Regions from separate parts of the Microbacterium sp. sgz311019 genome, predicted to be linked through region 3. Evidence: predicted binding sites of a transcription regulator. Region 3 holds the regulator's gene; each other region holds the start of a gene.
The links. Region 3 encodes HrcA, which represses chaperone genes, less so after heat shock. Its sites were predicted from a motif close to TTNGCACTCGNNNNNNNCGAGTGCNAA; they were not measured.
Positions count from the first base shown of each region.

Region 1 (10,423 bases), on a different contig from region 3:
TCCTCGATGCGGTGCTTGCGCTCCTTGAGCTCGACCTCGGTCGCCGCACCCGCCTTGATGACGGCCACGCCGCCGGCGAGCTTGGCGAGACGCTCCTGGAGCTTCTCGCGGTCGTAGTCGCTGTCGGTGTTCTCGATCTCGCGGCGGATCTGGGTCACGCGACCCTCGATCTGAGCGACGTCACCGGCACCCTCGATGATCGTGGTCTCATCCTTGGTGATGATGACCTTGCGCGCCCGGCCGAGCAGGTCGAGGGTGGTGTTCTCGAGCTTGAGACCCACCTCCTCGCTGATGACCTGGCCGCCCGTGAGGATCGCGATGTCCTGCAGCTGCGCCTTGCGGCGGTCGCCGAAGCCGGGAGCCTTGACGGCGACCGACTTGAAGATGCCGCGGATCTTGTTCAGCACGAGAGTCGCGAGCGCCTCGCCCTCGACGTCCTCGGCGATGATGACGAGCTCCTTGCCGTCCTGGATCACCTTGTCGACGACGGGCAGAAGATCCTTGATGTTCGAGATCTTCGAGTTCGCGATGAGGATGTACGGGTCCTCGAACACCGCCTCCTGGCGGTCGGGGTCCGTGACGAAGTAGGGGTTGATGAAGCCCTTGTCGAAGCGCATGCCCTCGGTGAGCTCGAGCTCGGTGCCGAAGGTCTGCGACTCCTCGACGGTGACGACGCCCTCCTTGCCGACCTTGTCGATCGCCTCGGCGATGAGCTCGCCGATGGTGGGGTCTGCGGCCGAGATCGAAGCCGTGGCAGCGATCTCCTCCTTGGACTCGACCTCCTTGGCGCTTGCGAGCAGCTCGGCGGTGATGGCCGCGACGGCCTTCTCGATGCCCTTCTTGAGCGAGATCGGGTCGGCCCCGGCGGCGACGTTGCGCAGACCCTCGCGAACGAGCGCCTGAGCGAGGACCGTCGCGGTCGTGGTTCCGTCACCGGCCACGTCGTCGGTCTTCTTGGCGACCTCCTTGACGAGCTCGGCGCCGATCTTCTCGTACGGGTCGTCGAGCTCGATCTCCTTGGCGATCGAGACGCCGTCGTTCGTGATCGTGGGGGCGCCCCACTTCTTCTCCAGCACGACGTTGCGGCCGCGCGGGCCCAGGGTCACCTTGACCGCGTCGGCCAGGGTGTTCAGGCCGCGCTCGAGGCCGCGACGGGCCTCCTCATCGAAAGCGATGATCTTTGCCATGTGTGTGTCGTCCCTCCCGGACGGTGGCTTGCGATTTAGCACTCCCAGAACGCGAGTGCTAAACCTCATTCTGGCACTCGACCCATCCGAGTGCAAGCCAACGCCGGGCGTCACGCCACGCGGCGACTCAGGGGGCGTCAGGCGACGACGCGCACCGCTTCCGCCTGCGGGCCACGCTGACCGGAGCCGACGGAGAACTCGACCGCCTGCCCCTCCTCGAGCACGCGGTATCCGCTCATCTCGATGTTCGAGTAGTGGACGAATACGTCCTGGCCGTCGGGGATGGTGATGAATCCATATCCCTTCTCGGCGTTGAACCACTTCACGGTGCCCTGGGTCATGCGCTTCTCCTTGCTGGCAGAACCCGTTCATCGTATGAGCGCGCGGATGCCGCGAACCGCCGACCTGCGCCTTGTTGACGCGCCGGAAGCCAACTGTTCACAGGCCCGAAACAAAGGACTACTTCGAGGGACTGGCCTTCGCGCCCGATGCCCGGTCCATGCCGACGACGACCGCGAGCTGTTTCGCCTCCGGGTCGTTCGCGGGCTGGTACGTGTCGCTCTGCGCGACCTGTGCGCCGCCGATCGCCTGCGCGAGCCCGCGGGCAGCGCCCTCGTCGGCCGGGAGCGCGTAGTACACGGTCGTCTTCTCGAACCCGGTGGTGCCGGCGTCCCCCGCCTGAACGTTCTCGGGCTTCCAGCCGGCGGCGACCACCTGCTGCTTGACCGACGCGGCCAGGCCTGCCTGGCCGGTGGCGTTGAGCACGAGCACCGTGTACGACGGGTCGACCACAGGCGTCACACTGGGTGCGGCGACAGCGGTCGGCGACGGAGACGGCCCGAAGCTGATCTTGCCCGAGGCGATCAGCGTGCCGAAGATGCCCGCCCCCACCAGGACGACCGTCGCGAGGGCGGCCCACGTGAAGACGAGCCAGCCGCTCATGTGGGGGTTCTCCGCGCGGTGCGCACCTACCCGGCCGGTGTCGTCGGGGAGCGAGTCGAAGCGGTCCCGCGGCTGGCTCGGATTGGGCATCCCACGATGCTAACCGAACCGCCGATGGAGGCGTGCTCAGGGATGCGTGTCAGCCCGCGCCGCCGACGCGGGCGGCGCGAGAGTCGCGTCGGGCGTCCCGCAGCCGCCGGAGTCGCTTGACCAGCAGGGGGTCGTGGGCCAGCGCGTCGGCGGACTCGATCAGGTGGCCCAGCAGCTGGTAGTAGCGTGCGGGCGTCAGATCCAGCTCGGTTCGGATCGCCTCCTCCTTCGCGCCGCCGTGTCGCTGCCACGAGGCCTCGAAGGCCAGCAGATCGCGATCGCTGTCGGGAAGGGGCATCCCCATACGGTAGCCGCGGGATGCGCGGACCCTCGGCAGAGCGCGCCGCTACCCCGAGACTCGCCACTCGACGAATCCGCCGAGGGGATCCACGGCCGCCACCGCCTCGCCGTCGAGCGCCAGCACGAAGGACTCGGACGGCCACGTCGCCATCTCGATGGGGGCGCTCCACCCGTCGTGCAGGGCGGGCGCGTCCAGCGTGATCCAGCGGCCGGCCGCCCGCGCCGATTCGATGATCCGACGGCGACCGGTGAACGGCACGTGCGCGAGCACGCCCGGGGTGGTGACGACGAGTGTCGCGTGCGCCGGAGCCTGCGCGGCCGCCGCGCCGAGGATCTCCGCGGCGTCGCCCTCGAAGAGGAGCGGCGGCTCGCTCGCCGCGATGTCGAGGGCGTCGCGGATGCGGTCCGCCCTGCCCGTCTCGCCCGGCCACACCAGCGTCTCGAGCCAGCGTCGGTCGTCGCGATCCCTCGCGTCCAGAGGCGAGAGGTCGATTCCGGCGCGCCACACGACCTCGGGCAGGCGCAACTCCGGTCGACCCGGGCCGCGCAGGCGGGATTCCAGGACGACGCTCGAGCCGCCGGGCGGCTCGAGGGCGATCACCTCGCCGTCATCGAGCCGGAAGGCGTACGCGTACCGATCGGGATACAGGCACAGGCCGGCGCTCGCGCCGACCTCGAGCAGCGCGATCGGCCCCTCGATGAGCGAGAGCGCGGGCAGCAGCGCGGCGCACCGCAAAGGCTCGTTCGTCTGGACGCTGCGGCGCTCGCATTCCACGACGACGGCGTCCGCATGCGCGATGACCCAATCCCGCCAGGCCGTCGTGTCGGTCTCGGGCGCTCCGAGCAGGCGCATGACGGCGAACACCAGGGGCGGCTGGCGCCGGGTGTCCGGGATGCGGGCGAGGACGACGGCGAGGGCGGGATCGGATGCCACGGCCTCCGCCCAGCGGGCGTACAGCGCTGACCGCCCCGGCGCCTCATCCCGGGCGAACCGCGCATACCTTTCGGCGACCGCATCCCTCACACTCACGGCACCATTCTGGCGAACGCTCGGAACACTCCCCTGCCGACTCGGGTTGAATGGGTATGGCTGAAGGGATTGCCATGACCTACGACGTGACCAAGTCCGACGCGCAGTGGCGCGAGGAGCTCTCACCCGAGCAGTTCGCGGTGCTGCGCCAGGCGGCGACCGAGCGCCCGTGGACCGGGGAGCTGCTCGACGAGAGCCGCGACGGCTTCTACACCTGTGCCGCCTGCGGCGCCGAGCTCTTCAAGAGCGGCACCAAGTTCGACTCGCACTGCGGGTGGCCCAGCTTCTACGAGTCGGTGCGGCCGGAGGCCGTCGAGCTCATCGAGGACCGCACTGCCGGGATGGTGCGCACCGAGGTGCGCTGCGCGAGCTGCGGCTCGCACCTCGGCCATGTCTTCCCCGACGGGTTCGGCACACCCACGGGCGACCGGTACTGCATGAACTCCCTCGCCCTCGAGTTCACCCCCGAGTCCTGAGCCTGCGGGGTCCGAGTGACAGGCGCTGAACCACCCCGCACCGTCGTCGTCACCGGCGCCGGCACCGGGATCGGCCGCGCGACGGCGCGCGCGTTCCTCGACGCCGGCTGGGCGGTGGCCTTGGCGGGCCGCACCGTGGAGACCCTGGTCGAGGCAGGGGCGCAGCATCCACTCGCCCTTCCCGTCGTCGCGGACGTGACGGATGTCGACTCCGTCCGCAGGCTGTTCGCCTCGGTCGTCGAGCGCTTCGGCCGGGTCGACGTCGTCTTCAACAACGCCGGAGTCCCGGGACCGACCGGCGCGGTCGACGAGATCGATCCCACCGCGTGGGAGCGCACGCTGGCGGTCAACGTCACGGGTGCGATGCTCGTGGCCGCCGAGGCGGTGCGCACGATGAAGGCGCAGACGCCGCAGGGCGGGCGCATCGTGAACAACGGCTCGATCGCCGCCCACCGTCCGCGTCCGCGCACCGTCGCCTACGCCGTCTCCAAGCACGCCCTGGCGGGCCTCACGCGGTCGATCGCACTCGACGGACGCCCGTTCGGCATCACGTGCGGGCAGATCGACATCGGGAACGCGGCCACCGACCTGCTGGCGGATCTCGGCGAGGGCCGCGGCTTCACGCAGCCGGACGGCAGCATCCGTCCCGAGCCCGTGTTCGACGTCGCCGACGCCGCGCGCGCGGTCGTCCTGATGGCCGAGCTGCCTGCCGACGCGGTGATCGGCTCGCTGATTCTCACCGCGGCCGGGATGCCCTTCGACGGCCGCGGCTGACGGCCGGGCGCGACCGATCAGCTCGGGTGCACCCCGAACGCGACGGCGAGCTTCTCGATCTTCTGCGCGCGACCGAGGCGGGGCAGGTCGCTGCCGTCGCGGATGACGCGGCCGCGGCTCTCGAAGTCGGCGAGGAAATCGAGCGCCCAGGCGACCTCGCTCGGCGTCGGGCTGATGACCTCGTTGATGACGGGCGCCTGATCCGCGGAAAGGCAGAGCTTGCCGGTCATCCCCATCGAGACCGTGATCGCGGAGTGCTCGCGCAGCGTCGGCATGCTGTTGCCCACGGTCGGCCCGTCGATCGGGCCCGGGAGGCCGCCGACGCGGCTCGCGATCACGAGGCGTGCCCGCGGGTACGCCATGGCCTCGGCGTCGGCGCTCATGCCGGTGTCACGTCGGAAGTCGCCGCTGCCGAAGGCGAGGCGGAAGGCGCCGCGCGCCTTGGCGATGTGCGCGGCATCCTCCATGCCCACCGCCGACTCGATGAGGGCGACGACGGGCACCGTGCCGCCGAGACGGTCGAAGGACGAGGTGACCTGGTCGGGCGTCTCGGTCTTGGCGAGCATGATGCCGAGCAGGGACGGGATGCCGGCGAGCACGGCGAGGTCGTCGCTCCAGAACGGGCTCGACACGTCGTTGACACGGACCCACGCGCGGCCGCCGGCGCGCAGCCAGTCGGCCACATCCCGGCGGGCCTTGGGCTTGTTAGAGGGGTCGACGGCGTCCTCGATGTCGAGCACGACGGCATCGGCGCGGGACGCCGCATTCTCGTCGAACAGGTCGACGCGTGTGCCGGGGACGAGCAGCCAGGAGCGGGCGATCGCGGGGTCTACAGGCCGATGCGGCGCCGTCGGCCGCGTCGCTGAGACGAGCGTCCTCAGGTCGTCGGAGCTGTCGAGCCTCTCGGGGCCGCTGCCGTAGGGGTCTGCCGACATCACTCACTGCTTCCGTCTGGTGGAATAAGAATTCTGTATACCGAACTACGGTACCACTCGGCGAATTTCGGGATCAGGACTCGCCGGATCCACGCGCCCGTACCCGCCTACAGCGGGCGCTCGCGAGAGCGCATCGCGAGTTCCGCGCCGGGAGGCGCATCGGTCGCCTCGTCATGCGAGCGTCTGCCAGCCTAACGCGGGCACCCCGCCCGGCGAATCCCCGCGCCTCATGGATGGTATCGGCCGCCCCTCACCCGATGGTCGCGCCGCCGGAGGTCACCCCGCGCCGAGCGCGGCCGGTCCCCCGGCGCCGCCGACGACCTGGAACTCGCGGCCGCACTGCGCGCACACCCATCCGCCTTCGACGTCGCGCAGCACAGTGTCGTCGTCCGGACAGCGCGGGTGGACAGCCTCGCCGAGCTGGATGGGGGTGTCGAACATCGCGGGACCTCCGTCAGGTTCGGTGGTTCAACTATGCGGGCGGCCGGACGTGCGCCGAGATGTATGAGAGCACTCTCACCGAGCGTCCGCGGACGGGGACTTCGGGACCAGGTCCGCCGACGCTCTAGACTCGATCCCTGGAGTCCGGATCTCCGGGCCTCGCCGACTTGGCGCAATTGGTAGCGCACCGTACTTGTAATACGGGGGTTACGGGTTCGAGTCCCGTAGTCGGCTCAGATCACGGCGTCGGAGTCGACGTGGGCGTCGGCGTCGGAGTCGGCGCCGTCGACTTGTAGTAGCTGTTGCTCGCGATCGTCAGCACGAACTGCGCGAACTCGGCTGGGTCGTCCAGTGCACCCATGTACGGCGTGCCGTTGACGAGCACGAGCGGCGTCCCCGTGAGGGTGACGCCCTTCGTGTCGGGGACGCCGGACACCGCGCGGTCGGTCACTGCCTTGACCCACCCGGCATAGGCCTCGTTCTGGATGCACGATCGCACGGCCTTGGGGTCACTCGCGCCGGACGCCGCCGCGAGGTCGGCGAGCGCCGCATCCGTCAGTCCGTCCGAGTCGGCGGACGGCTGCTTCACGAGCAGCTCGTTCGCATAGGCGAAGAACGAGTCCGGCGAGTGCGTCGCGACGCAGGCCGCCGCGCTCGCGGAGCGCAGGGAGTACTTGGTGCCGTTCGACTTCGCGGTCAGCATCGCCACGGGGTAGTACGTGAGCTTCGCCGCGTCCTCGGTGACCCATTTCTTGAGCTGCTGGACGTTGGCCACCTGGAACTCGCGTGCACCGGCCGACAGGAAGTCGACGTAGACGCGGATGTCGACAGGGGCGGCCGCGGAGGCGGAGGGCGACGACGTCGGTGTCGGCGTGTCTGCCGCCGCCGGTGTGGGGGTCGGGGTGGGCGTGGCGCCGGAACCCACCTGGCCGGCCGTGCTCGCGATGCCCGCGACACTCGTGATGTGGAATCCGTCGTTGCTGAGGTTCTGCGGCTGCGCCTGCGGCTTGGCGGCGGTGGACGCGAACGCCCAGGTCACGGATGCGGCGAGAGCGGCGACGAGGACGACGATGCCGGTGACGATCCAGGCGCGCCGCGCTCGGCGTGCACGAGTCTGCTTGGCCTGGACCTGCTGCGCCTTCTCGCGCACCGCCTCTCGGCGCTGGCTCGAGGGGGTGTTCGAAGAACCGTCGCTCGACATGAAACCTCTTGAGATGCGGGCGCCGGGGCTGTCCCGGCGAGGGTCGCGCACGGGCGGGCGACCGACGTCGATGCTAGTAAGACAGGCTGAGAAATGCCCAGACGTGAGGTGCGAAGGGCCGCAGTCCGCCACGCTCAGCCGGACGTGCCATAATGACGCAACGCCCGAAGACGGGCGCGCGGGCAGCGCCCCGCCTCATCCTCACTACGGATCGTCCGGCACGTACCTGCCGGTGAAGGAGAAGAAAATGGCCACGGTCACGTTCGACAACGCAACCCGCCTCTATCCGGGCGGCAACCGTCCCGCGGTCGACAAGATCAGCCTCGAGGTCGGAGACGGCGAGTTCCTCGTCCTCGTCGGTCCCTCCGGCTGCGGCAAGTCGACCACCCTGCGCATGCTCGCCGGCCTCGAAGAGGTCAACTCGGGCCGCATCCTCATCGGCGACCGTGACGTCACGGACATTCCGCCGAAGGACCGCGACATCGCGATGGTGTTCCAGAACTACGCGCTGTACCCGCACATGACCGTCGCCGAGAACATGGGCTTCGCTCTGAAGATCGCCGGCGTCGGCAAGGAGGAGCGCGCCGCGCGCGTCCTCGAGGCCGCCAAGCTCCTCGACCTCGAGCAGTACCTGACACGCAAGCCGAAGGCCCTCTCGGGCGGCCAGCGTCAGCGCGTCGCCATGGGCCGTGCGATCGTCCGCAACCCGCAGGTCTTCCTCATGGACGAGCCGCTGTCGAACCTCGACGCCAAGCTGCGCGTCCAGACCCGGACTCAGATCGCGTCCCTCACGCGCCGCCTCGGCGTCACCACGGTCTACGTCACGCACGACCAGACCGAGGCGCTCACCATGGGCGACCGCATCGCGGTGCTGAAGGACGGCGTCCTGCAGCAGGTCGGCAACCCGCGCGAGCTGTACGCAGCCCCGAAGAACGTGTTCGTCGCCGGCTTCATCGGCTCGCCCGCCATGAACCTCTTCACGACCGACGTCGTCGACGGCGGCGTGAAGTTCGGCCAGTCGACCGTCGCGGTCGAGCGCGAGGCTCTGGCGAACGCCGGGTCGCAGGTCACGATCGGCGTCCGCCCCGAGGACATCCAGGTCTCGACCTCGCCGGTCGAGGGCCTCGAGGTCGTGGTCGACCTCGTCGAGGAGCTCGGCGCCGACGGCTACCTCTACGGCCACTCGGAGATCAACGGCAAGCGCACCGACATCGTCGCGCGTGTCGACGGCCGCAACCACCCGAACGCCGGCGAGACGGTCCACCTGACGCCGACGCCGCACCACATCCACCTGTTCGACCTCGAGTCGGGCGAGCGCCTCGGCACGAAGGCCGTCGCCTCGGCGTGACACGCGAACGACTCGGCGCGGGCGGGATTCACGGATCCCCCCGCGTCGTGTCGTTTCCGCCCGCCCCCACGGAGCCCCCATGCCGGACGCCCTGAGCATCACCGCAAGCGCCATCGATCCCGGCCTCCTCGCCCTCCCGTGGTCGACGACGCTCGCCGACTGGCCGAAGCGCGACATCGTCTACCTGCCCAAGGGCATCTCGCGCCACCTCGTCCGGTTCGCGAACCTGTCAGGCCACGTCGTCGCCATCAAGGAGACCACGGAGGAGATGGCGCGTCGCGAGTACGAGATGCTCGGCAATCTGCATCGCCTCGCCGTCCCGTGCGTCGAGCGGGTGGCGGTGATCGCAGGGCGGACGGATGTCGAGGGAGAGCCGCTGGCCGCCGCCCTCGTCACCGCACACCTGCGCTTCTCGCTCCCCTATCGCGCCCTGTTCACCCAGGTCCTGCGTCCCGACACCGCGACCCGCCTCGTCGACGCCCTCGCCGTGCTCCTCGTCCGGCTGCACAACGTCGGGTTCTTCTGGGGCGACGTGTCGCTGTCCAACACGCTCTTCCGACGGGATGCCGGCGCCTTCGCCGCCTACCTCGTCGACGCCGAGACCGGCGAGCTGCACGAGACCGGCCTGACCAAGGGCCAGCGGGCCCACGACCTCGAGATCGCGCGCACGAACATCGCCGGCGAGATCATGGACCTCGAAGCCGGGGGGCGCCTGGAGCGCGGCGTCGACGCGATCGAGATCGCTGACGGCATCATGTCCGCGTACCACTCGCTGTGGGCTGCGCTCACCGATCAGGAGACGTTCGCGGCGAACGAGGCGTGGCGCATCACCGAGCGTGTGCAGCGCCTCAACGACCTCGGCTTCGACATCGGCGAGATGTCGATCCAGGCGACACCCGATGGCACGAGGGTCTCCATTCAGCCGAAGGTGGTGGATGCGGGGCACCACCAGCGGCGCCTCCTCCGCCTGACGGGACTCGACGTCGAGGAGAACCAGGCGCGGAGGCTGCTGAACGACCTGGACGAGTATCGCGCCCGCGCGGGACGCCGCGGCGACGACGAGGAGATGGTCGCGCACGAATGGCTGAGCCGCGTGTTCGAGCCGATCGTGCGCGCCATCCCCTTCGATCTGCGCGCGAAGCTCGAGCCAGCCGAGGTGTTCCACCAGATGCTCGAGCACCGCTGGTACATGTCGCAGGCCCAGGGCCGCTCCGTGCCTCTGGCGGAGGCGCTCACGAGCTACATCGACGAGGTGCTGCGCCACCGGCGCGACGAGGCGACGATCATGGGGCCGCCGACCGAGACGGTGACGATCCCCGTCGTCGGCGGCGACCAGCTCGGGGCGGACGACGACGACGAGGATGCGATCGACTGGCGCGACCTCGTCTGAGTGCTCCAGCCAGTCGGGTCAGTAGCCGACGGTGAACCGTTCGCGGCGGTGCGCGCCGTTCTCGATCTCGTCGACGACCGCGATGGCGAAGTCGGCGCCGGAGATGTAGGACGTGCCTTCGGAGTCCTCGACGACGACCTCGCCGCCGTCGCGGTACGAGCCCGTGCGTTCGCCCGGCTCCCACGAGCCGAAGACCTTCGGCGGGTGCACGAGGAACCAGTCCAGGCCCGGCTCCGACGCCTGCAGCAGCTCGAGGGATGCGATGCCGACCTCCGCCTCGTGCTTGTACTGCTCCGGCACGCCCAGGTC
Region 1 is NZ_JBWAXO010000002.1:136,622-147,044, reverse strand. It holds gene groL (chaperonin GroEL) at 1-1,187, opposite strand, end outside; gene AC0NZN_RS03540 (cold-shock protein) at 1,325-1,528, opposite strand; gene AC0NZN_RS03535 (LytR C-terminal domain-containing protein) at 1,647-2,219, opposite strand; gene AC0NZN_RS03530 (DUF3263 domain-containing protein) at 2,269-2,517, opposite strand; gene AC0NZN_RS03525 (DUF2332 family protein) at 2,566-3,549, opposite strand; gene msrB (peptide-methionine (R)-S-oxide reductase MsrB) at 3,624-4,025, shown strand; gene AC0NZN_RS03515 (SDR family oxidoreductase) at 4,041-4,799, shown strand; gene AC0NZN_RS03510 (HpcH/HpaI aldolase/citrate lyase family protein) at 4,817-5,734, opposite strand; gene AC0NZN_RS03505 (hypothetical protein) at 6,011-6,175, opposite strand; tRNA gene AC0NZN_RS03500 (tRNA-Thr) at 6,337-6,409, shown strand; gene AC0NZN_RS03495 (DsbA family protein) at 6,414-7,376, opposite strand; gene AC0NZN_RS03490 (ABC transporter ATP-binding protein) at 7,624-8,724, shown strand; gene AC0NZN_RS03485 (DUF4032 domain-containing protein) at 8,804-10,114, shown strand; gene AC0NZN_RS03480 (NAD(P)-dependent oxidoreductase) at 10,133-10,423, opposite strand, start outside.
Region 1: a site for HrcA is predicted at 1,223-1,249, ahead of groL (chaperonin GroEL). Genes of this name have one in related genera too.

Region 2 (10,423 bases), on a different contig from region 3:
CTGACGGGAGCTGTTCGCGGACACGGAAGCTCGACACGAACGGCGAGGTCACGGCCGCATCGCCGGTGAGGTAGGCGATGCCGGACGCGAGCATGCCCGCCTCGAGCGAGCGCGCGACATCGCCGATCAGGCGAGCGCGGATGACGGCCCCCTCCGGTTCGTGCACGAAGGCGCCCAACTCCCGCACCGGCTCGTCCTCTGCATCCGTCGTCGCCGTCAGCTCGTTGGCGACACCGCCGCGGACGACGAGGGCGGCGCGGCTGACGCCCGGGCGGGCCAGGGCACCCGACCACATCACGAGCTCGATCGTGGAGCCGTCCACGCCGATCCACTGCGCCTCGACGTCGTCGGGGATGAGCTCGCGGTCGAAGGCAGGCCCCAGCTTGATGCCCGTCGGGAGGCGCCGGGCCAGGTCGAACGCCCAGTCGAGCGACGGCGCGTAGTCCTCGGCGCGCACACGCGACGTCTCGGTGTGCCCGGCGGTGCGGCGGGCGGGGTCGAGCCAGACCGATTGGACGCCGGAGAGATCGGATGCCTCGGCCTGACCGTGCCGAACGGTCACGGCGTCACCGAACGGAGCGAGGTTGTATGCCGCGATCCCCGCGGTCACCTCGTCCGCCTCGATCGCGAGCACCCGCATCCCGATCCCGGCGAAGCCGAGCGCATCGCCGCCGATGCCGCAGCCGAGATCGGCGACGCTGTCGAGGCCGGCAGCACGGAATCGTCCCGCATGGCGTGCCGCGATCTCGAGGCGCGTCGCCTGCTCGAGTCCGGCGCGGGTGAACAGCATCCGGTCGGCGAAGGGGCCGAACTTGCCGGCCGCGCGCTCGCGCAGTCGTGCCTGGCCGACGACCGCCGAGACGAGGTCGGCGGAGTGCCCCGCGGCGCGCAGTCGCGACACCGCGCGGGCGACATCCCGGATGCCGGTCGCCCGGGTCTCGTCGAGGAGCCGCAGCCCCTCCGGCGTCAGCAGGGCCCGCAGCTCGCTCATCTCCACGAACCCCAGCCTAGGCATCCCTCCGTGACGTCTTCGCGCGTCTCCCCGCATCGCTTCGCGCTGCGCGGAGCCTCGGCCTGGGGGCCCAGATTGGCACTCGCGTTGCATGAGTGCCAGAGGCCGTTCTAGACTTTGATCAGCACTCCCACGTTGCGAGTGCTAACGAGTCTTCACTCCAAGAAGGAAGAGGTACACCGTGTCGGTTTCCATCAAGCCGCTCGAGGACCGGATCGTCATCAAGCAGGTCGAGGCCGAGCAGACCACCGCGAGCGGTCTGGTCATCCCCGACACCGCCAAGGAGAAGCCCCAGGAGGGCGAGGTCGTGGCCGTGGGCCCGGGCCGCATCGATGACAACGGCAACCGCATCCCGCTCGACGTCGCCGTCGGCGACCGCGTGATCTACAGCAAGTACGGCGGCACCGAGGTCAAGTTCGGCGGTGACGAGTTCCTCGTCCTGTCGGCGCGCGACGTGCTGGCGGTCGTCGTCCGCTGATCGGCGACACCTGCTTTCAGAGGGGCCCGGATGCTGCGGCATCCGGGCCCCTCTGCATCCCCGCGTCGGACCCCGCGCGTAGGCTGGTGCGGTGAGCCGCCTCCCTTCGTCGCCCCAGTCCGAGGGCGCACCGGAGGCGCCCCGGGCCGATGCGCTCGCCGACTGCACCGAGGTGCTGGGAACGGGCGCCGTGTCGGTCGTCGCCTCCCAGCGCGAGCGGCGCCGCGGCGTCATCTACACCTTCGCCGCCTACCTGCTGTGGGGCGTCTTCCCGCTCTACTTCCTGCTGCTCGCGCCCACCGGTCCGTGGGAGATCGTCGCGTGGCGGATCATCCTCTCCTTCGTCTTCTGCGCGCTCCTGCTGACGGCGACGCGCGCGTGGCCGAGGCTCATCGCCATCGTGCGGCAGCCGCGGCTGCTCGGCTGGACCGCGGTGGCCGGCATCCTGATCTACGTCAATTGGCAGACGTACCTCATCGGGACGCTGACCGGCAATGTGGTCGAGACGAGCCTCGGCTACTTCATCAACCCGATCGTGACGGTCCTGCTGGGCGTCCTCGTGCTGCGCGAGCGCATCGACGTCATGCAGTGGGTGGCGATCGGCATCGTGGTCGTCGCGGTGATCGTGAGCGTCGTCGCCTACGGCGAGGTGCCGTGGATCGCGCTCATCCTCGCGTTCTCGTTCGGCCTGTACGGACTCGTGAAGAAGCGCATCGGCACCGCGGTGGATGCCGTGAGCGGCCTGACGCTGGAGTCCTTCTGGCTGCTGCCGGTCGCGCTCGTGGAACTCATCGTCGTCGGGATGACGAGCGGCCTCACGATCTTCGGCTATGGCACGTGGCACGCGGTGCTCGTGCTGATGGCCGGTGTCGTGACGGCGATTCCGCTGCTGCTGTTCGCGTCGGGCGCGCGCCGCGTGCCGCTGACTGTCGTGGGGCTCCTGCAGTTCGTCACGCCGATCCTGCAGTTCCTCGTCGGCGTCGCCATCCTGCACGAGCCGATGCCGCCGGCCCGCTGGATCGGCTTCGGCCTCGTCTGGATCGCCCTCATCCTGCTGACGATCGACTCGCTGCGAGCGGTCCGCCGCTATCGCGCATCGGCGTGAGCCGCAGCATCCACCCCGCCGTCGCGGGAATGAAACGCTCAGGTGGCGCGCTTTACAATCGGTAGGCCGGGAGCCCACTCCCGTCCTGGTCGTCGTCGTCCCACCCCGCCGCGGAATCACTCGAGCGCGGCATCTGGAGGAGCATCCCATGGAGCAGCCTGACCCGTTCGGTTTCGTCGGACTCACGTACGACGACGTCCTGCTCCTGCCGGGGCACACGGACGTCATCCCGAGTGAGGCCGACACGTCGTCGCGGGTCACGCGTCGCATCACCGTCGCGACGCCGCTCATCTCGAGCGCCATGGACACCGTGACCGAGGCGCGCATGGCCATCGCGATCGCGCGCGAGGGCGGCCTCGGCATCATCCACCGCAATCTGTCCATCGAGGACCAGGCCGCAATGGTCGACCGCGTCAAGCGCAGCGAGTCCGGCATGATCTCGAACCCGATCACGACGACCCCGGATGCGACGGTCGACGAGGTCGACCGTCTCTGCGCGCAGTACCGCGTCTCGGGCCTCCCGGTCATCGACGACGACCGGCGGCTCGTCGGCATCATCACGAACCGCGACATGCGGTTCGTGTCGGCGTTCGAGCGGAAGTCGACCTACGTCAAGGACGTCATGACGAGCGAGAACCTCGTCACCGGGCGTGTCGGCATCGGCGCCGGCGAGGTCATCGCCGCGTTCGCGAAGCACCGCGTCGAGAAGCTCCCGCTCATCGACGACGAGGGCAAGCTCGCCGGCCTCATCACCATCAAGGACTTCGACAAGAGCGAGAAGTACCCCCTCGCCACCAAGGACGAAGCGGGTCGCCTGCGCGTCGGCGCGGCGATCGGATTCTTCGGCGACGCGTGGCAGCGCGCCGAGGCGCTGCGCGATGCCGGCGTCGACGTGCTCGTCGTCGACACCGCCAACGGCCAGTCGGCGGGCGTCATCGACATCGTCAAGCGCATCAAGTCCGACGCGACTTTCGACCACATCGACGTGATCGGCGGCAACGTCGCCACCCGCGAGGGCGCGCAGGCGCTCATCGACGCGGGTGTGGATGCCGTCAAGGTCGGCGTCGGCCCGGGCTCCATCTGCACGACGCGCATCGTTGCGGGCGTCGGCGTGCCCCAGGTCACCGCAGTGTACGAGGCATCCCTTGCGGCGCGCGCGGCGGGCGTCCCGATCATCGCCGACGGCGGCCTGCAGTACTCGGGAGACATCGCCAAGGCGCTCGTCGCCGGCGCCGACGCGGTCATGATCGGGTCGCTGTTCGCCGGCACCGACGAGAGCCCGGGCGAGATCGTCTTCCAGGGCGGCAAGCAGTTCAAGCTCTACCGGGGCATGGGCTCGCTGGGCGCGCTGCAGACGCGCGGCAAGAAGACCTCGTACTCGAAGGACCGCTACTTCCAGGCCGACGTGCCGAGCGACGACAAGCTCATCCCCGAGGGCATCGAGGGTCAGGTCGCGTACCGGGGCCCGGTCTCCGCCGTCGCGTACCAGCTCGTCGGCGGCCTGCGTCAGTCGATGTTCTACGTCGGTGCGCGCACGGTCGAGGAGCTCAAGGTCAAGGGCCGCTTCGTGCGTATCACCGCGGCGGGCCTCAAAGAGTCGCACCCGCACGACGTGCAGATCGTCGTCGAGGCGCCGAACTACAAGAAGTGATCGCCCTGCGCTAGTCTGGTCGGCTCGGCATCCGGGGTCGGATGCGGGGCGGAAGGACAGCCCCGTGGGATACATCGATGTCGGCGGCGTGACGTTCACGCTGCCCGATGGACGGCCGCTGCTGGACGAGGCGACGTTCCGCGTCGGCGAGGGCCGCACGACCGCGCTCATCGGCGCGAACGGCGCCGGCAAGACGACGCTGCTGCGGATGATCCGCGGCGAGGTCGCTCCCGACAGCGGCGTGATCTCCGTCGGCGGGGGCCTCGGTGTCATGGACCAGTTCGTCGGTCACAGCCGTCCGGGTGAGACCGTGCACGATCTGCTCGTCTCGGTGGCGCCCGTCCGCATCCGCCGCGCCGCGCGCGAGCTCGACGCGTCCGAGATCGCGATCATCGAGCGCGACGACACCGACACCCAGCTGCGCTATGCCACCGCGATCGCGGACTACGCGGATGCGGGCGGCTACGAGCACGAGACGGTGTGGGATGCCTGCACGACGGCGGCCCTCGGCATCCCGTACGAGCGTGCGCGGGTCCGCGACCTGGAGTCGCTGTCGGGCGGCGAACAGAAGCGACTCGCGCTCGAGGCTCTGCTGCGCGGACCCGACGAGGTGATGCTGCTCGACGAGCCCGACAACTACCTCGACGTGCCGGGCAAGCGCTGGCTCGAGGAGCAGCTGCGCGCGACCCCGAAGACGGTGCTGCTCGTGTCGCACGACCGCGAGCTGCTCGCGCGCGCGGCGGACCGGATCGTGACGCTCGAGGTCGGGGCGGCAGGCAGCTCGGCGTGGGTGCACGGCGGCGGCTTCGCGAGTTACCACCAGGCCCGCGAGGACCGGATGGCGCGGCTCGACGAGCTGCGCCGCCGCTGGGACGAGGAGCACGCGAAGCTCAAGAACCTGGTCGCCACGCTCCGGGTGAAGGCGGCGAACAGCGACGAGTTCGCCTCGCGCTACCGCGCCGCCCAGACGCGCCTGCGCAGATTCGAGGAGGTCGGCCCACCGCAGGAGCGTCCGCGCGATCAGGATCTCAAGCTCCGTCTTCGCGGAGCGCGCACGGGCAAGCGGGCCGTCGTCGCCGAGGGCCTCGAGCTCACGGGCCTCATGCGCCCCTTCGATCTCGAGGTCTGGTTCGGTGACCGCGTCGCCGTGCTCGGATCCAACGGCTCGGGCAAATCGCACTTCCTGCGCCTGCTCGCCGGCGGAGGATCCGACCCCGACGCACTGCTCGGGCACGTCACCGCGGTCGGTTCGGCGCTCGAGCCGGTCGCGCACAGGGGCCGTGCCGTCCTCGGGGCGCGTGTGGTTCCCGGGTGGTTCGCGCAGACCCACCGGCATCCCGAGTTCACGGGCCGCACCCTCCTCGAGATCCTGCACCGCGGCGACGCGGAGCGGCCGGGGATGCCACGGGATGCGGCGAGCTCGGCGCTGGACCGCTATGGCCTCGTCGCCCAGGCCGAGCAGACGTTCGACTCCCTGTCGGGCGGGCAGCAGGCGCGCCTGCAGATCCTGCTGCTCGAGCTCTCCGGTGTCACGCTGCTGCTGCTCGACGAGCCGACCGACAACCTCGACCTCGTCTCGGCCGAGGCTCTCGAGGACGCCCTCGCGCGCTTCGAGGGGACCGTGCTCGCCGTCACGCATGACCGATGGTTCGCGCGCTCGTTCGACCGCTTCGTCGTGTTCGGGGCGGACGGGCGCGTCTACGAGTCGGGCGAACCGGTATGGGACGAGGCCCGCGTGGTCAGAGCCCGCTGACTCGAGCCGCGGCGGCCCGGCGGATCATCGGGATCGTTGCCACCGTGACGAGCACGGCCACGGTGATCGAGAAGACCAGCAGGACGACCGGGATCGGGAAGAACGCGACCCCGACACCGATCGCCAGCACCGGCAGCACGAGACCGGCGTAGGCGACGAGGAACATGCCCGCGAGCACCTCACCGCGTTGGTCCGGGCGAGCGAGGCCGCCGGCAGTCAGCATCGCGCCGCGGAAGACGAGCCCGACGCCGGCGCCGGCCAGGGTCCCGGATGCGACGAACAGCGGGAGGTTCGCCGTGAGCGCGCCGATCGCCAGTGCGGCGAGCCCGACGACCATCAGGCTGAGCGCCACGGACAGCTGACGGGCCATCGGCCACCGGGCGAACACGAGCTGCGAGACGGCGGCCGCCGCAAGCACCGAGAAGCTGACCGCCCCGCCGGCGAGTGGCGATGTCACCTTCATCACGTGCGCGAGCACGCTGGGCGCGAGCGATGTGAACAGGCCGAACACAGCGAACCCGGCGAAGGCCGCGGTCGCCGCGGCGGCGAAGTCGCCACGCGCTCCGTCGGGCAGCGAGACCCGCTGCGGGCGGTAGTGCGGGCGCTCGGCCGCGCGGTCGACCGTCTCCGGCACGGCCGTCACTGCGGCGGCGGCGATCGCCAGGAGCACGAGGAAGACGAGGAACGGCGTGATCGTCGGCGCCGGGAACATTGTCGCGATCGCGCCGGCGACGAGGGGCCCGAGCGCCAGGCCGCCGGTGTTCACGACCGTCGATACCGTGGTGGCGCGGTCGGGTCCCGCGTCGGGCTCGGCGACCTCGGCGAGTTCGACGAGGTGCGCGGATGCGGTGGCCATGAGCGTCCCGATGCCCGCGCCCGAGATGACGCGCGCGACGATGAGACCCGCCACGCCCGGCCAGATCAGGAACAGCCCGGCCGCCGCCATCTCCAACCCGATCCCGATCAGGATCATGCGGCGTCGCCCGGCCCAGTCCGAGATGTGTCCCACGAGGAACAGCGCCCCGAGCACGCCGATCGCGTACGCGGCGAAGATCACCGTGACGACCCAGGTCGGGAAGTCGTCGGCACGCTGGTAGAAGCCGTACAGCGGTGTCGGGATGGTCGTGAAGGCCATCGTCGTGAGGAAGGCGGCCGCGACGATGCCGAACCCGAGGCGGTGCCTGCGTCGCCGGATGGCTGCGGTGGGGGACGATGCGGTCGCGGTGGTCATGCATCCATCGTGCGCCCGGTGGCTCATCGAGGGAAGCGAACAGAATCGCTGACTCTCATCGTGCTTCTCGATAAGATCGCGACATGGAGACGCGCCTGCTGGAGTACTTCGTCGCGGTCGCGCAGGAGGGCGGCTTCACGCGCGCCGCAGAGCGCTGCCATGCGGCGCAGTCCACCGTGTCCGCCGGCATCCGTGCGCTCGAATCCGACCTCGGCGTCGTCCTGTTCGAGCGCGATACGCGCCGCGTCACCCTGTCGCCGACCGGGGCCGCCGTGCTGCCGGTGGCGCGGGAGCTCCTCGACCAGCTCGGACGACTGCGCGATGCCGCCTCGGACGAGGGCGTGCTGCGGGGGACGCTCCGCGTGGGCACGCTCACGAATGTCGTGGCCGGGATGCGCCTGTCCACCGTGCTGGGGCGCTTCCAGGCGCAGCATCCGGGCGTCGACCTGCAGCTCTCGCCGAGTCCGACCGGGTCGGCCGGACTCGCCAGAGACCTCACCGACGGCCGCATCGACCTCGCCTTCCTCGGCGGAGCCCCGATGCACCGGGCCGACATCGAGGCGGCGCGGCTGGGGCGATCGGTGTTCGTGGCGATCCTGCCGCTCGGCCATCCGCTGGCCGAGAGGGACATCGTCCCCCTCGCTGAGTTGATGCGTCTGCCGTTCATCGACTCGCCGGAGGGGTTCGGCAACCGGACCGCGCTCGACAGCGCGATCGCGGCCCAGGGGCTCTCGCGCCGGACCACGATCGAGATCGCCGACGTCGCGCAGGTGCCGCTCTTCGTCGCCGCCGGGCTCGGTGTCGCAGTGATGCCGCGCTCGCTCGTGCCGTCCGGCGTGACTGGGGTCGATCTGCGTCCGATCGACATCCTGATCGAGTGGGAGCTGCTGGTCGCGACGCGCCGCAGGCCCTCTGCCGCCGCGAGGGCGTTGCGCGCCGCCGTCGCAGCCGAGTTCGCGAGCGACTGAGAAGTGGGGCCGCGCGCCCGCGGTCCTTCAGGGCCGCTCAGAGCCGGAGGGTAGGCTGGGCACGTGACCATGGAGCTCGAGCTCGGCCGCGGCAAGCGCGCGCGCCGCGCCTACACGTTCGACGACATCGCCGTCGTGCCCTCGCGGCGCACGCGCAACCCCGAGGACGTGTCGACGGCCTGGACGATCGACGCGTTCCCGTTCGCGGTGCCGGTCATCGGCGCACCCATGGACTCGGTCGTGAGCCCGCAGACGGCCATCATGCTGGGCCGCCTCGGCGCCCTCGGCGTGCTCGACCTCGAGGGCCTGTGGACGCGCTACGACGACCCCGAGCCGCTCCTCGCCGAGATCTCGAGACTCGACGACGACTTCGCGACGCGACGGATGCAGGAGATCTACGCCGAGCCGATCAAGCCCGAGCTGGTGCGCGACCGGCTGGCGGAGATCCGCGCGGCCGGTGTCACGGTCGCCGGCGCCCTGACTCCGCAGCGCACGCAGGAGCTCTACGAGACCGTGGTCTCGGCTGGCGTCGACCTGTTCGTCATCCGCGGCACGACTGTCTCGGCCGAGCATGTGTCATCCGTGGCCGAGCCCCTCAACCTCAAGAAGTTCATCTACGACCTCGACGTCCCGGTGATCGTGGGCGGTGCGGCAACCTACACAGCGGCCCTGCACCTCATGCGCACGGGTGCGGCCGGTGTGCTCGTCGGCTTCGGCGGCGGAGCGGCGTCGACCACGCGCGCGACCCTCGGCCTCCACGCGCCGATGGCCACCGCGGTCGCGGACGTCGCCGGCGCGCGCCGCGACTACCTCGACGAGTCGGGCGGCCGGTACGTCCACGTCATCGCCGACGGGGGCGTCGGCACCTCGGGCGACGTCGTCAAGGCGATCGCCATGGGCGCGGACGCCGTCATGCTCGGCGTGGCGCTGGCGCGGGCGACGGATGCGCCGGGCCGCGGCTTCCACTGGGGCGCCGAGGCGCACCACCCCCACCTGCCGCGCGGCCGTCGCGTCGCCGTCGAGCACGTCGCCACGCTGGAGGAGATCCTCTACGGTCCGGCGCCGGTCGCCGACGGCACCGTGAATCTCATCGGCGCGCTCAAGAAGTCCATGGCCACGACGGGGTACTCCGACCTGAAGGAGTTCCAGCGCGTCGAGGTCGTCGTCGCGCCGTACTGATGCCCGACGTCCCGGAATCGTCGTCGGCCCACGCGCCGGTCGAGGTCTTCCCGCCAACGCTCCGCGAGGTCATGGTGCGTCCCCGGTGGATCGCCATGCTGCTGCTGTGCCTCGTCGTCGCGGGCGTCTTCGCATGGCTCGGCCAGTGGCAGCTGGGGCGCGCCATCGACAACGCGCCGGTGCAGAAGGGCAGCACCGAGCAGGTCAAGCCGATCGCGGATGTCGTGAAGCCCGGGCAGTACCTCGACGACCGGCTCGTCGGCCAGAAGGTCGCCGTCGACGGCGACTGGGTCCCGGGCGACTTCATCGTGGTGTCGTCGCGGTACAACGACGGCGCGGAGGGCTACTGGGTCACCGGCCAGCTGCGCCTGAAGGGCACGGCTGCTCCCACGTCGCTCGCCGTGGCCGTCGGCTGGACACCCGATCGGGCGACGGCGGATGCCGCGGCATCCGCCCTCGACTCCGCCGCCGGCAGCGCGAACCTCACGGGACGGCTGATCTCCGACGAGGGGCCGGTGGTGCCCGACCCGAATGGCGACCCGCTGGAGCTCACGCGCATGTCGCCGGCTGCGCTGCTCAGTCGCTGGCACGATGTCCAGGGTCTCGACGTCTACCGTCCGTATCTGACGAGCACCGACCCGCTCGGGGGCCTCGAGGCGATCTCGTCGCCTGCGCCGGACGAGCGCCAGGGCGTCAACTGGCTCAACCTCTTCTACGCCGTGGAGTGGGCCGTGTTCGCCGGCTTCGCGTTCTACCTCTGGTATCGCCTCGCGAAGGACGCGTGGGAGAAGGAGGTCGAGGAGCTGGAGGAGCTCTCGGCCGGAGCCGACGAGCGCGGAGTCTAGACTGGAGGCATGCCTCCCGCCCCCAAGATCGCCAGTTTTCCGGCGATCCGCGGCGCGCTGAAGTTCTACCAGATCTGCTCGGTCATCACGGGTACGTTCCTGCTTCTGCTGTGCGCCGAGATGATCGTCAAGTACGCCTTCGGACACGAGCTCTTCCTCGGTGGGTCGGGCGGATTCCTCTACTTCGCCCCGGTGATCGAG
Region 2 is NZ_JBWAXO010000003.1:376,721-387,143, reverse strand. It holds gene AC0NZN_RS07075 (THUMP-like domain-containing protein) at 1-997, opposite strand, end outside; gene groES (co-chaperone GroES) at 1,194-1,490, shown strand; gene rarD (EamA family transporter RarD) at 1,681-2,595, shown strand; gene guaB (IMP dehydrogenase) at 2,744-4,246, shown strand; gene AC0NZN_RS07055 (ABC-F family ATP-binding cassette domain-containing protein) at 4,311-5,999, shown strand; gene AC0NZN_RS07050 (MFS transporter) at 5,986-7,230, opposite strand; gene AC0NZN_RS07045 (LysR family transcriptional regulator) at 7,314-8,198, shown strand; gene AC0NZN_RS07040 (GuaB3 family IMP dehydrogenase-related protein) at 8,268-9,377, shown strand; gene AC0NZN_RS07035 (SURF1 family protein) at 9,449-10,222, shown strand; gene AC0NZN_RS07030 (DUF3817 domain-containing protein) at 10,232-10,423, shown strand, end outside.
Region 2: a site for HrcA is predicted at 1,088-1,114, ahead of groES (co-chaperone GroES). Genes of this name have one in related genera too.

Region 3 (10,423 bases):
AGCCCACCGGGGTGACGGCGCCCGGCTTGTAGATGAACGCGGTGCGGATGACGTCCTGGTCGGCGAGCGCCGGCAGCTGGTCCGCCGAAGGCGACGGCACGTAGGCCCACACCTTCGCGCCGACCGCGGTGTTCAGTGCGTCGACGAGGCCGGCGAGGGCGGTGTCGCGCAGCTCGCCGAACCTGACCGAGTTCTCGATCTCCTCGAGCGAGACGATGCTGGCACCCAGGCGATTGATCCCCGTGACGATCTTCTGCTGCTGGCGCGCGAAGCTCGCATCGTTCGCCGCTCCGCGGGGGCCGGCCTGACCATCGGTCGTGGTGCAGGTGTTGACCGCGATGCGGTTGCCCTGACGGTCCGTGTAGTACGTGCACGAACCGAGCCCGCTCGCGACGAACTTCTCACCCGTCATCGGGAAGTAGTTCTCGACGTTGAAGGTCGCCATCCGTACGCCGCCACCGGTGCTGGCCGGCTGCTGGTTGGCCGCGCGGCGGTCGCTGAAGGTGGCGACGGCGGCGCCGTCATCCGTCACCGGCGTCGTGGGCTGGAAATTCCACAGGCTGTTCCGATAGTCGAGCACCACGGGCGCGTGGAACGTGACGGATGCGCCGACGCTCACCGTGTTCCCCGCGGTGAGCCACGGCAGCGGGATGCCGGTGTTGGACGACGAACTGAAGTTGGTGCTCGCGCCGTCGTCGAGCGTGATCGTGCGCGCGGAGTTGTCGGCCGCCGTGGCCATCGCCTCGGCCGAGCCGGCGGTGCCGGCATCCGTCGGCTGCCGAAGGGGGGTGTCACCTGCGGCCAGCGTGAAGGAGCCGTACCAGTTCGCGTCGTAGTTGTCGGTGACGGTGAAGGTCCCCTGCGGGGCCATGAGCTCGCCCTCGTGCGCCTCCTTCTGCGCGTCCGTCGTGAGGTCCGTCCACGCGAGCGTGTCGGGCGCGACCGCGGGCAGCGCGGCCGGGAGCTTCGTCACCGTCGGCGAGGTGATCTCGGTCTCGCCCTTGAACTCGGCGACCGTGCCCGTGACGGAGACGCTGTCGCCGACGCTCACCTGGCCGGCCGAGATGGAGCCGAAGACGAACACCGCGTCCGACTTGCCGGGCGTCGCATCGTCCGCCGGCGCGCCGCCGGCGCCGCCTGTCTCGAGGAAGAAGCCGTTGAATCCGCCGGTCCGGTAGTCGGCGGTCACCACGCCTGTCGTGGTGACCTTCTGACCGACGTACGGAGAGGTGTCGGTCGAGCCCTGGATGTCGGCGATGGCCAGCGTCGGGGGAGTGTCGCCGCCGGGGGGAGTCGTGTCGCCGCCTGCAGCCTGCGGGGTCGGTGCGGCGACCGTGAAGTCGGCGGCGTTGTTGTCGGTGTCGAGGCCCGTCGCCGAGCGCTGGTAGCTGAGGACGACCGAGTTGCCCGAGGCCGCGGTGCCCTCGGGGGAGTTGCTCGTGCCCCAGCCGATCTTGTCGATCACGCTCGCGGCGCTCGGGAGGACGCCGGTCGTGCTCGAGGCGATGAAGAGGGTGCCTCCACTCCCGCCCGGGTTGATGCTCGTGCCCGTGTCGAGGTCCGGCGTCGGCAGCGCCGCCCCGTTGGCGCCGTTGCTCGGGAGCTGGATCAGGAAATGCCCGTGCGCCGGAACCGTGCCGCTCAGCGCGTACACCTGGGATCCGGCGGGCGTGACCGTGCTCGTGGCGGCGCGGTACTGGAGCGTGTCGCCGGAGAGGCCGATCGGCGCGGACGTCGGGTTGTACAGCTCCACGAACTTGTTGAGGTACGACGCGCCCGCCGACCCGCCGTTGACATAGGCCTCGCTGATGACGAGGCCCGATCCGGCAGTGTTCGCGAACGCCGGTGCCGAGAGCCCGGCACTGAGCAGACAGGCCGCGGTGGCCGCCGCTGCAGCGACGGCGAGGCGTCGATTCTTGGTCAAGGGCATCGGAAGCCCACCTCCATGGATGATGGATCGGAAGAGAGGAGCCGCGGGTGACACGACTCCGGACCCACCCTGCCCCTGGCCGCAGACAAAGAAAAGGATTTGCTGGGAAATTCCGATGAATTCTCCGCAGCCGGCTGCGCCGCGCGATCGCTGCCGGCAGACCCCGCATCCTGCCGCCGCTCCTTTGCCCCGTAGAATCTTCAGGACATGTCACCGCGCGCCCTGAAGCCCCTCGAGCCGTCCGCCACGCCGCCCGAGCTGATCCGCAACTTCTGCATCATCGCCCACATCGACCACGGAAAGTCGACGCTGGCCGATCGCATGCTGCAGATCACCGGCGTCGTCGCCGACCGCGATATGCGCGCTCAGTACCTCGACCGCATGGACATCGAGCGCGAGCGGGGCATCACGATCAAGTCGCAGGCCGTCCGCATGCCGTGGTCGGCTCAGGACGGCACGTTCGCGCTGAACATGATCGACACCCCCGGTCACGTCGACTTCACGTACGAGGTGAGCCGGAGTCTCGCCGCGTGCGAGGGCGCGATCCTGCTGGTGGATGCCGCGCAGGGCATCGAGGCGCAGACGCTCGCCAACCTCTACCTGGCCCTCGAGAACGACCTCACGGTCATCCCGGTGCTGAACAAGATCGACCTGCCCGCGGCGGACCCGGAGAAGTTCGCGCTGGAGCTCGCCAACCTCATCGGGGGCGACCCCGATGACGTGCTGCGGGTGTCGGGAAAGACCGGCCAGGGTGTCGAGGAGCTGCTCGACCGCATCATCCGCGACATCCCGGCGCCCACCGGCCAGGCGGACGCCCCGGCGCGCGCCATGATCTTCGACTCGGTCTACGACTCGTACCGCGGCGTCGTCACCTACGTTCGCATGGTGGACGGCAAGCTCGAGCCGCGCGAGCGCATCCAGATGATGTCGACGAGGGCCACGCACGACCTCCTCGAGATCGGTGTGTCGAGCCCGGAGCCGGTGCCGACGAGGGGCCTGGGCGTCGGCGAGGTCGGCTATCTGATCACGGGCGTGAAGGATGTGCGCCAGTCCAAGGTCGGCGACACGATCACGAACCTGCGCAAGCCGGCGAAGGACGCCCTCCCCGGGTACACCGACCCGAAGCCGATGGTCTTCTCGGGCGTCTATCCGATCGACGGCAGCGACTACGGGGATCTGCGCGAGGCGCTCGACAAGCTCAAGCTCTCGGATGCGTCGCTCCAGTACGAGCCGGAGACGTCGGTGGCGCTCGGCTTCGGATTCCGCTGCGGCTTCCTCGGCCTTCTGCACCTCGAGATCATCACCGAGCGCCTCGCACGCGAGTTCGGCCTCGATCTCATCACGACCGCTCCGAGCGTCATCTACGAGGTCACGACCGACACCGGCGAGCACGTGACGGTGACGAACCCGAGCGAGTACCCGGACGGTCGCGTCGCCACGGTGTCCGAGCCTGTCGTCAAGGCCGCGATCCTCCTGCCGAAGGACTACGTCGGAACCGTCATGGAGCTCTGCCAGGGCCGGCGCGGACAGCTGCTCGGCATGGAGTACTTCAGCGAGGAGCGCGTGGAGCTGCGCTACAACATGCCGCTCGGCGAGATCGTCTTCGACTTCTTCGACCAGCTCAAGTCGCGCACGCAGGGCTATGCGAGCCTCGACTACGAGCCGGCCGGGACCCAGGAGGCCGACCTCGTCAAGGTCGACATCCTCCTGCAGGGCGACAAGGTGGATGCCTTCAGCTCGATCGTGCACCGCGACAAGGCGTACGCCTACGGCACGATGATGACCGAGCGGCTGCGCAAGCTCATCCCTCGGCAGCAGTTCGAGGTGCCGATCCAGGCCGCCATCGGCGCGCGCATCATCGCCCGCGAGAACATCCGCGCGATGCGCAAGGACGTCCTCGCGAAGTGCTACGGCGGCGACATCACCCGCAAGCGCAAGCTCCTCGAGAAGCAGAAGGAGGGCAAGAAGCGAATGAAGATGGTCGGCCGCGTCGAGGTCCCCCAGGAGGCGTTCATCGCCGCGCTCTCGGGTGACGTCGAAACAGGCAAGAAGTAGCGTAAGAGACCTCTCACGAAGCGGTCAGGCGCGTCTGGGTAGGGTGGAGATCATGCGGCGCGGGACCTTCCGAGACGAGACGGTGGACTATGCGGCCGTGGGGGCGACGCAGGCATCGGACCTGATGCAGTACCCGCCTGAGCGCAGCGTCCCCGCCCACGAGTCGTGGCGGATCGGCAGCGGCGAGGCCCGCTTCCACAGTGCGGGGGAGGCGCTGCTGTCCTGGCGCGCGCTCCGCGACGGCGGACTCACCGTGTCCGATGTGCGTCCGGCGGCAGGTCCCATGTACACGGGTGTGAGCTTCGATGACGAGGGCAAGCCGATCGGCGCGTCCAAGTTCGAGGCCGATCAGCGCTTCGACGCCGACGGCACCCCGTACGTCAGCGCGGGCGAGACGATCCACGTGCGCGGCCGCGTCAACGGCCTGAAGGCCGACGCAGAGCTGCGCGTCATCTTCGTCGTCGAGGAGCCGCGACGCATCGGCTTCGCGCTCGGCACGGTCGACGGCTCCGTCGTCAGCGGCGAGGAGTCGTTCATGCTCGACTGGCGCACCGACACCGATGAGGTGTGGTTCACCGTCCGCGCCTTCGACGCGCCGGCATCCTTCGTCTACAAGCTCATGCCCAGCCTCGTGAAGCGCCGCCGCCGGGCGCTGTTCCAGCGGTATCTGCGCGCGATCTCGCCGCTCTACACGACGCCCGCCTGATGGGCTCCGCCCTTCCGATCGGCGATCCGGCTCCGGCGGACGGCGCGCTGCCCGACGACCTTCCCGTCGACCCTGCCGTCGACTTCGGCGTGTACCTGCACGTGCCGTTCTGCCGTGTGCGCTGCGGGTACTGCGACTTCAACACGTACACCTCGGACGAGCTTCGCGGCGCCCGCCAGGATCAGTACGCCGACACGCTCCTGCGGGAGGTCGAGCTGGCACGCGGAGCGATGAGGGATGCGGGCGCCCTGCGACCGGCATCCACCGTCTTCTTCGGCGGCGGCACCCCCACGCTCCTGCCTGCCGGCGATCTCGCCCGGATGCTCGCCGGCGTCCGCGACGCCTTCGGCATCGTGGACGGAGCGGAAGTCACGGTCGAGGCGAACCCCGACACCGTGACGGATGCCGTGGCGGACGAGCTGGCCGGGGCGGGCGTCACCCGCATGTCGGTGGGGATGCAGTCCTCCGTGCCGCATGTGCTCGCGGCGCTCGACCGCACGCACGACCCCGCGAACGTTCGGACCGCCGTGGCTGCGGCGAGGCGAGCCGGGCTGCAGGTGAGCGTGGACCTCATCTACGGCACCCCGGGGGAGTCGCTCGGCGACTGGCGCGACTCGGTGGAGACCGCGATCGCACTCGAGCCCGACCACGTCTCGGCGTATGCGCTCATCATCGAGGACGGCACGAAACTCGCACGGCAGATCCGCCGCGGTGAGGTCGCAGCGCCCGACGACGACCTGCAGGCCGACATGTACGAGCTCGTCGACGAGCGGCTCCAGTCCGCCGGCTTCGACTGGTACGAGGTGTCGAACTGGGCGCGCGACGCCGATCTGCGGTCACGGCACAACCTCGCGTACTGGCGCGGCGCCGACTGGTGGGGCTTCGGCCCCGGTGCGCACAGCCATGTCGCCGGCCTGCGCTGGTGGAACGTCAAGCACCCCGCGGCCTACGCGCAGCGGCTCGCGGCCGGCGAGTCTCCCGCGGCCGGACGGGAGCGCCCGGATGCCGCGGCCCGCACCCTCGAGTCCGTCCTGCTGCGCTCGCGCATCCGCGAGGGGCTGCCTGTGTCGGAGCTGCAGAGCGAGGGGCGCCGGGCCGTCGCCTCCCTCATCGCGGACGGGCTGATCGACGGGCATGCGGCCGTCCGCGGAACCGTCGTGCTCACGCTGCGGGGCCGCCTGCTCGCCGACGCCGTGGTGCGCGCGCTGACGGAATAGCGGATGCGGCCTCAGCGCATCAGCGCATCCAGCGCGTGTGCGCGCGGCAGCGGAACGTCTGTCGTCTCGGTGTCGTAGCGCCGCACGGTCCGGCTGTCGTCGAACGGGGGCCAGCCGGCATCCTGCGTCTCGATGAAGCGGATCCAGTCGTCGTGCATGCGGTCCGCGAGCGCCTTCGGCGCGCCGGGTCCCGCCATCCGAAGGGCATCGGGAGTCCCACCGCGATGGAAGACGAAGCCGATCTCCATCGCGTGCGCCGCCCGCAGGCCGCGCACCGGGCTCGGCCATGCGAACTCGTAGACGTAGGTGCGTCCGGCTCGCGTCTGCGCGGCGCGGATCGCCGGAGCACGCAGCAGGCGGTCCGTCACCATCTGCCCGAGGATCTCTCCGGGGGTCGAGCCGGGAAGCTCACGACGGTAGGCGGCGGCGGTCGACCGCGGGATGCGCAGCGCGGCCCGCGCCAGGAACACCTGCATCCTGCCGATCTTCGCGAGGGCTGCGGGCGGCAGCCACAGCCGGTACTCGTCCGTGTTCGTGCCGATGACGATCGGCAGGCTGAGACGTCCGAGACCGACGTCGGGCGAGACCGGCAGCGATTCGGGATCGAGCGCGAACGCGAATCCCGGGGCGCCCGACAGCGGCGTCGATCCGGCGGACTGCGCGGCCCGTGCCTCGAGCAGGGCGCGCGGCGTCACGGCGGCGAAGGCGTCGCGCGTGGCCGGGATGCCGAGGCGCTGGGCGAGCTCGCGGGTCACGCGCCCCGCCTTCTCGGGTGCGACGGCCTCGAGCGGACCGCTCTGGATGATCGCTCCGCGTACGAGCGCGCGGCTCTCGCTGCGCATGAGGAGCCCGGCCACGATCGCGCCGCCGGCCGACTCGCCGACGATCGTGATCCGGTCCGGGTCGCCGCCGAAGGCCGCGATCTCCCGGTGCACCCAGTCGAGCCCTGCCGCCGCATCCTGGAGCCCGAGATTGAGCGACGCTCCCTCGAGCACCGAGAAGCCCTCCGAGCCGAGCCGGTACGCGATCGACACGAACACGACGCCGTCACGGGCGAACGTCGTCCCGTCGTACGAGTCGAGCGCCGGGGTTCCGCGCTCGAGCGCGCCCCCGTGGAACCACACCATGACCGGCAGACCCATGCCCATGCCGATGACGTCGGCCGGCGTCCAGACGTTGGCCGTCAGGATGTCCTCCCCGGGGATCTCGACGCAGTCGAGCAGCTCGGCGAGAGCCGCGGGGTACGGGTCCTGCGGTGCCGTGGGACCGAAGGCGGTCGCATCCCGCTCCCCCTCCCACGACGCGGGCGGGGCGGGTCGCGCGAATCGCAGGTCGCCGAACGGCGGTGCCGCGAAGGGGATGCCGAGGAACCGCAGGATGCCGTCGTCCCCGGCGCCGCGCAGGGTCCCGGTGCTGATCGAGATCGTCGTCGTCGACGGATGCGTGTCGCTCACGCTGTTCAGCGTAGAGGCCCGCCAACGTCGTGAGTGGGTGGAGCCGGGGTAGAATTGGCACTCTGCAGATCCGAGTGCCAGACGTGGACGGAGGAGGTGGGCATGGTCAGCGAGCGGGGACTTCAGGTGCTGCGCGCCATCGTCGAGGACTACGTCGAGACGCGCGAGCCGGTCGGCAGCAAGACGATCGTCGATCGCCATGCCTTCGGTGTGTCCGCGGCGACGATCCGCAACGACATGGCCCAGCTCGAGGACGAACAGCTCATCGTCGCGCCGCACACGTCCTCCGGACGGGTGCCGACCGACAAGGGGTACCGCGTCTTCGTCGACCATCTGGCCGAGCTTCGCCCGCTCTCGCCCGCACAGCGGCAGGCCATCGCCTCCTTCCTCGACGGACCGGGCGACGACCTCGACGACGTGCTCGTGCGCACGGTGCGCGCGCTGACACGGCTCACCGGCCAGGTCGCGCTCGTTCAGTACCCGTCCTTCGCCCGCGCCGCGGTCTCGCACGTCGAGCTCGTGGGTCTGGGCGGGGGCCGGGTCGTCGTCATCCTCGTGACCGACACGGGTCGCGTCTCGCAGCGGATGGCGGCGTTCCGCGAGGATCTCAGCGAGATGGATGCCTCGCGCCTGCGCGCGCAGCTCGCGGCCCTCGTCACGGGACGCCGCGTGGGCGAGGGTGCGCAGCGGGTGGCCGAGGCGCTGGCGGCCGAGCAAGCCAGACCGGCGTCGGATCCGATCGCGACGGCGCTCCTGCGGATGGTGGGAGAGGAGCTCGACGAGTTCCGTCAGGACCGGCTCGTCATGGCCGGAGCGGCGAACCTCGCCCGACGCGAGGACGACTTCCGCGGCAGCATCTATCCGCTCCTGGAGGCGATCGAGGAGCAGGTGACGCTGCTGAGGCTCATGAGCGAGATGGTCGCCGACGAGCATGGGCTGTCGGCGAGCATCGGCCGCGAGAACGCGGCCTTCGGCCTGGCCGAGGCATCCGTCGTCACGAGCGACTACGCGCCCGGCGAATACGATGCGGCCGGACTGGCCCGCGTCGGCGTGCTGGGGCCGACGCGCATGGACTATCCCACCAACCTCGCGGCGGTCCGCGCCGTCGCGCGCTACCTCAGCCGGCTGCTCGAAGACGACGAGCTCGCCCGCTGAACCGCTCCACCCGAACGAACCGCGCCCCGACGCGGCAGGAAGGCGATTGTGGCTGACCATTACGAGGTCCTCGGCGTCTCGCGCGACGCCTCACCCGACGAGATCAAGAAGGCGTACCGCCGGCTCGCGCGCGAGCTGCACCCCGACGTGAACCCCGGGGCCGAGGCCGAAGAGCGCTTCAAGCTCGTCACGCACGCGTACGACGTGCTGAGCGACCCGGAGCAGCGCCGGCGCTACGACATGGGCGGCGACCAGCCGTTCGGCGGCGGAGCCGGAGGCTTCGGCGGGTTCGGCGACATCTTCGAGACGTTCTTCGGCGCGGCCGCGGGCGGTGGCCGCGGCGCTCGGCCGCGCTCTCGCCGGGAGCGCGGACAGGACGCGCTCGTGCGCGTCACCATGGAGCTCCGCGACGTCGTGTTCGGCGTGCATCGCGAGATCGAGGTCGACACCGCCGTCCTGTGCGACACGTGCGAAGGCTCCTGCTGCCAGCCGGGGACGTCGCCGGTCACCTGCGACATCTGCCAGGGGACGGGGCACATCCGACAGACCGTGCGGAGCCTTCTCGGCAATGTCGTGACGACCCAGCCGTGCAACGTCTGCCAGGGTTACGGCACGACGATCCCGTACCCGTGCGCCACCTGCCAGGGCCAGGGCCGCGTCCGTGCGCGTCGCACGGTGTCCGTCGACATCCCCGCCGGCGTCGAGACGGGCCTGCGGCTTCAGCTTCCCGGCTCCGGCGAGGTCGGCCCCGGCGGCGGCCCCAACGGCGACCTCTACATCGAGGTGTCCGTCGCCCACGACGAGGTGTTCAGCCGCGAGGGCGACGACATCCTGGCCACCCTCGAGGTGTCGATGCCCGACGCGATCCTCGGCGCCGAGACGACGATCCAGTCCCTCGACGGCCCGGTCGACCTCGAGATCCGCCCCGGCGTGCAGAGCGGCGACGTGCTGACGATCAAGGGCCGCGGCATCACGCCGCTGCGCGGCTCCCAGCGCGGCGACCTGCGGGTCGGGGTGCACGTCATCACACCGACCCGTCTCGACGGCAAGGAGCGCGCGCTCATCGAGGACTTCAAGAAGCGGACGAAGGCCCCCGGGCCGCAGCTCGCGCAGTTCCATCAGGGCCTGTTCGCCAAGCTGCGCGACCGCTTCCGGAACGGCTGAGCCGGTGGCCCTGCATTTCCTGCTGACCGGAGCCGCGGGCGCTCCGCGGGACGAGCCCCTCGACGTGGGCGTGGGAGACGCCGTGATGCTCACGGGCCCGGAGGCGCATCATGCCGCAGCCGTCCGCCGCGTCCGCGTCGAGGAGACGGTGACGGTCGGCGACGGCCGCGGCGTGTGGCTGACCGGCGTCGTCGAGTCGGTGCAGCCCGCGCAGGTGGTGGTGCGGGTGACCGCCCGGCGCGACGTGCAGCCGCCGGCGCCCCGCATCCTTCTCGTCCAGGCGCTCGCGAAGAGCGACCGCGACGAGCTTGCTGTGCAGGCGGCGACGGAGCTCGGCGTGGACGAGATCGTGCCCTGGCAGGCCGAACGCTCGATCTCGCGATGGGATGTGGCCAAGGCGGCCAAGGGCCGCGCGAGGTGGGAGACGATCGTGCGCGAGGCGTCGAAGCAGGCGCATCGGGCATGGGTGCCTGTCGTGGCGCCGCTCGCGTCGACGACCGACCTCGTCGAGCGCGCCCGCGGCGGTGCGACCGTCCTCGTACTGGAGCCGACGGCGGAGGACGCCCTGAGCGCCGCCGACCTGCCGCGCGAGGCCGACGTGGTGCTCGTCGTCGGGCCGGAGGGCGGGATCTCGCCGGCGGAGCTCGCCACCCTCGAACATGCCGGCGCGACGCTGGTGCGGCTCGGCGACACCGTGCTGCGCACCTCGACCGCCGGACCCGCCGCGCTCGCCGTCGTGAGC
Region 3 is NZ_JBWAXO010000001.1:394,948-405,370, reverse strand. It holds gene AC0NZN_RS01915 (ExeM/NucH family extracellular endonuclease) at 1-1,930, opposite strand, end outside; gene lepA (translation elongation factor 4) at 2,138-3,985, shown strand; gene AC0NZN_RS01905 (DUF1990 family protein) at 4,038-4,691, shown strand; gene hemW (radical SAM family heme chaperone HemW) at 4,691-5,908, shown strand; gene AC0NZN_RS01895 (carboxylesterase/lipase family protein) at 5,920-7,362, opposite strand; gene hrcA (heat-inducible transcriptional repressor HrcA) at 7,465-8,517, shown strand; gene dnaJ (molecular chaperone DnaJ) at 8,566-9,681, shown strand; gene AC0NZN_RS01880 (16S rRNA (uracil(1498)-N(3))-methyltransferase) at 9,686-10,423, shown strand, end outside.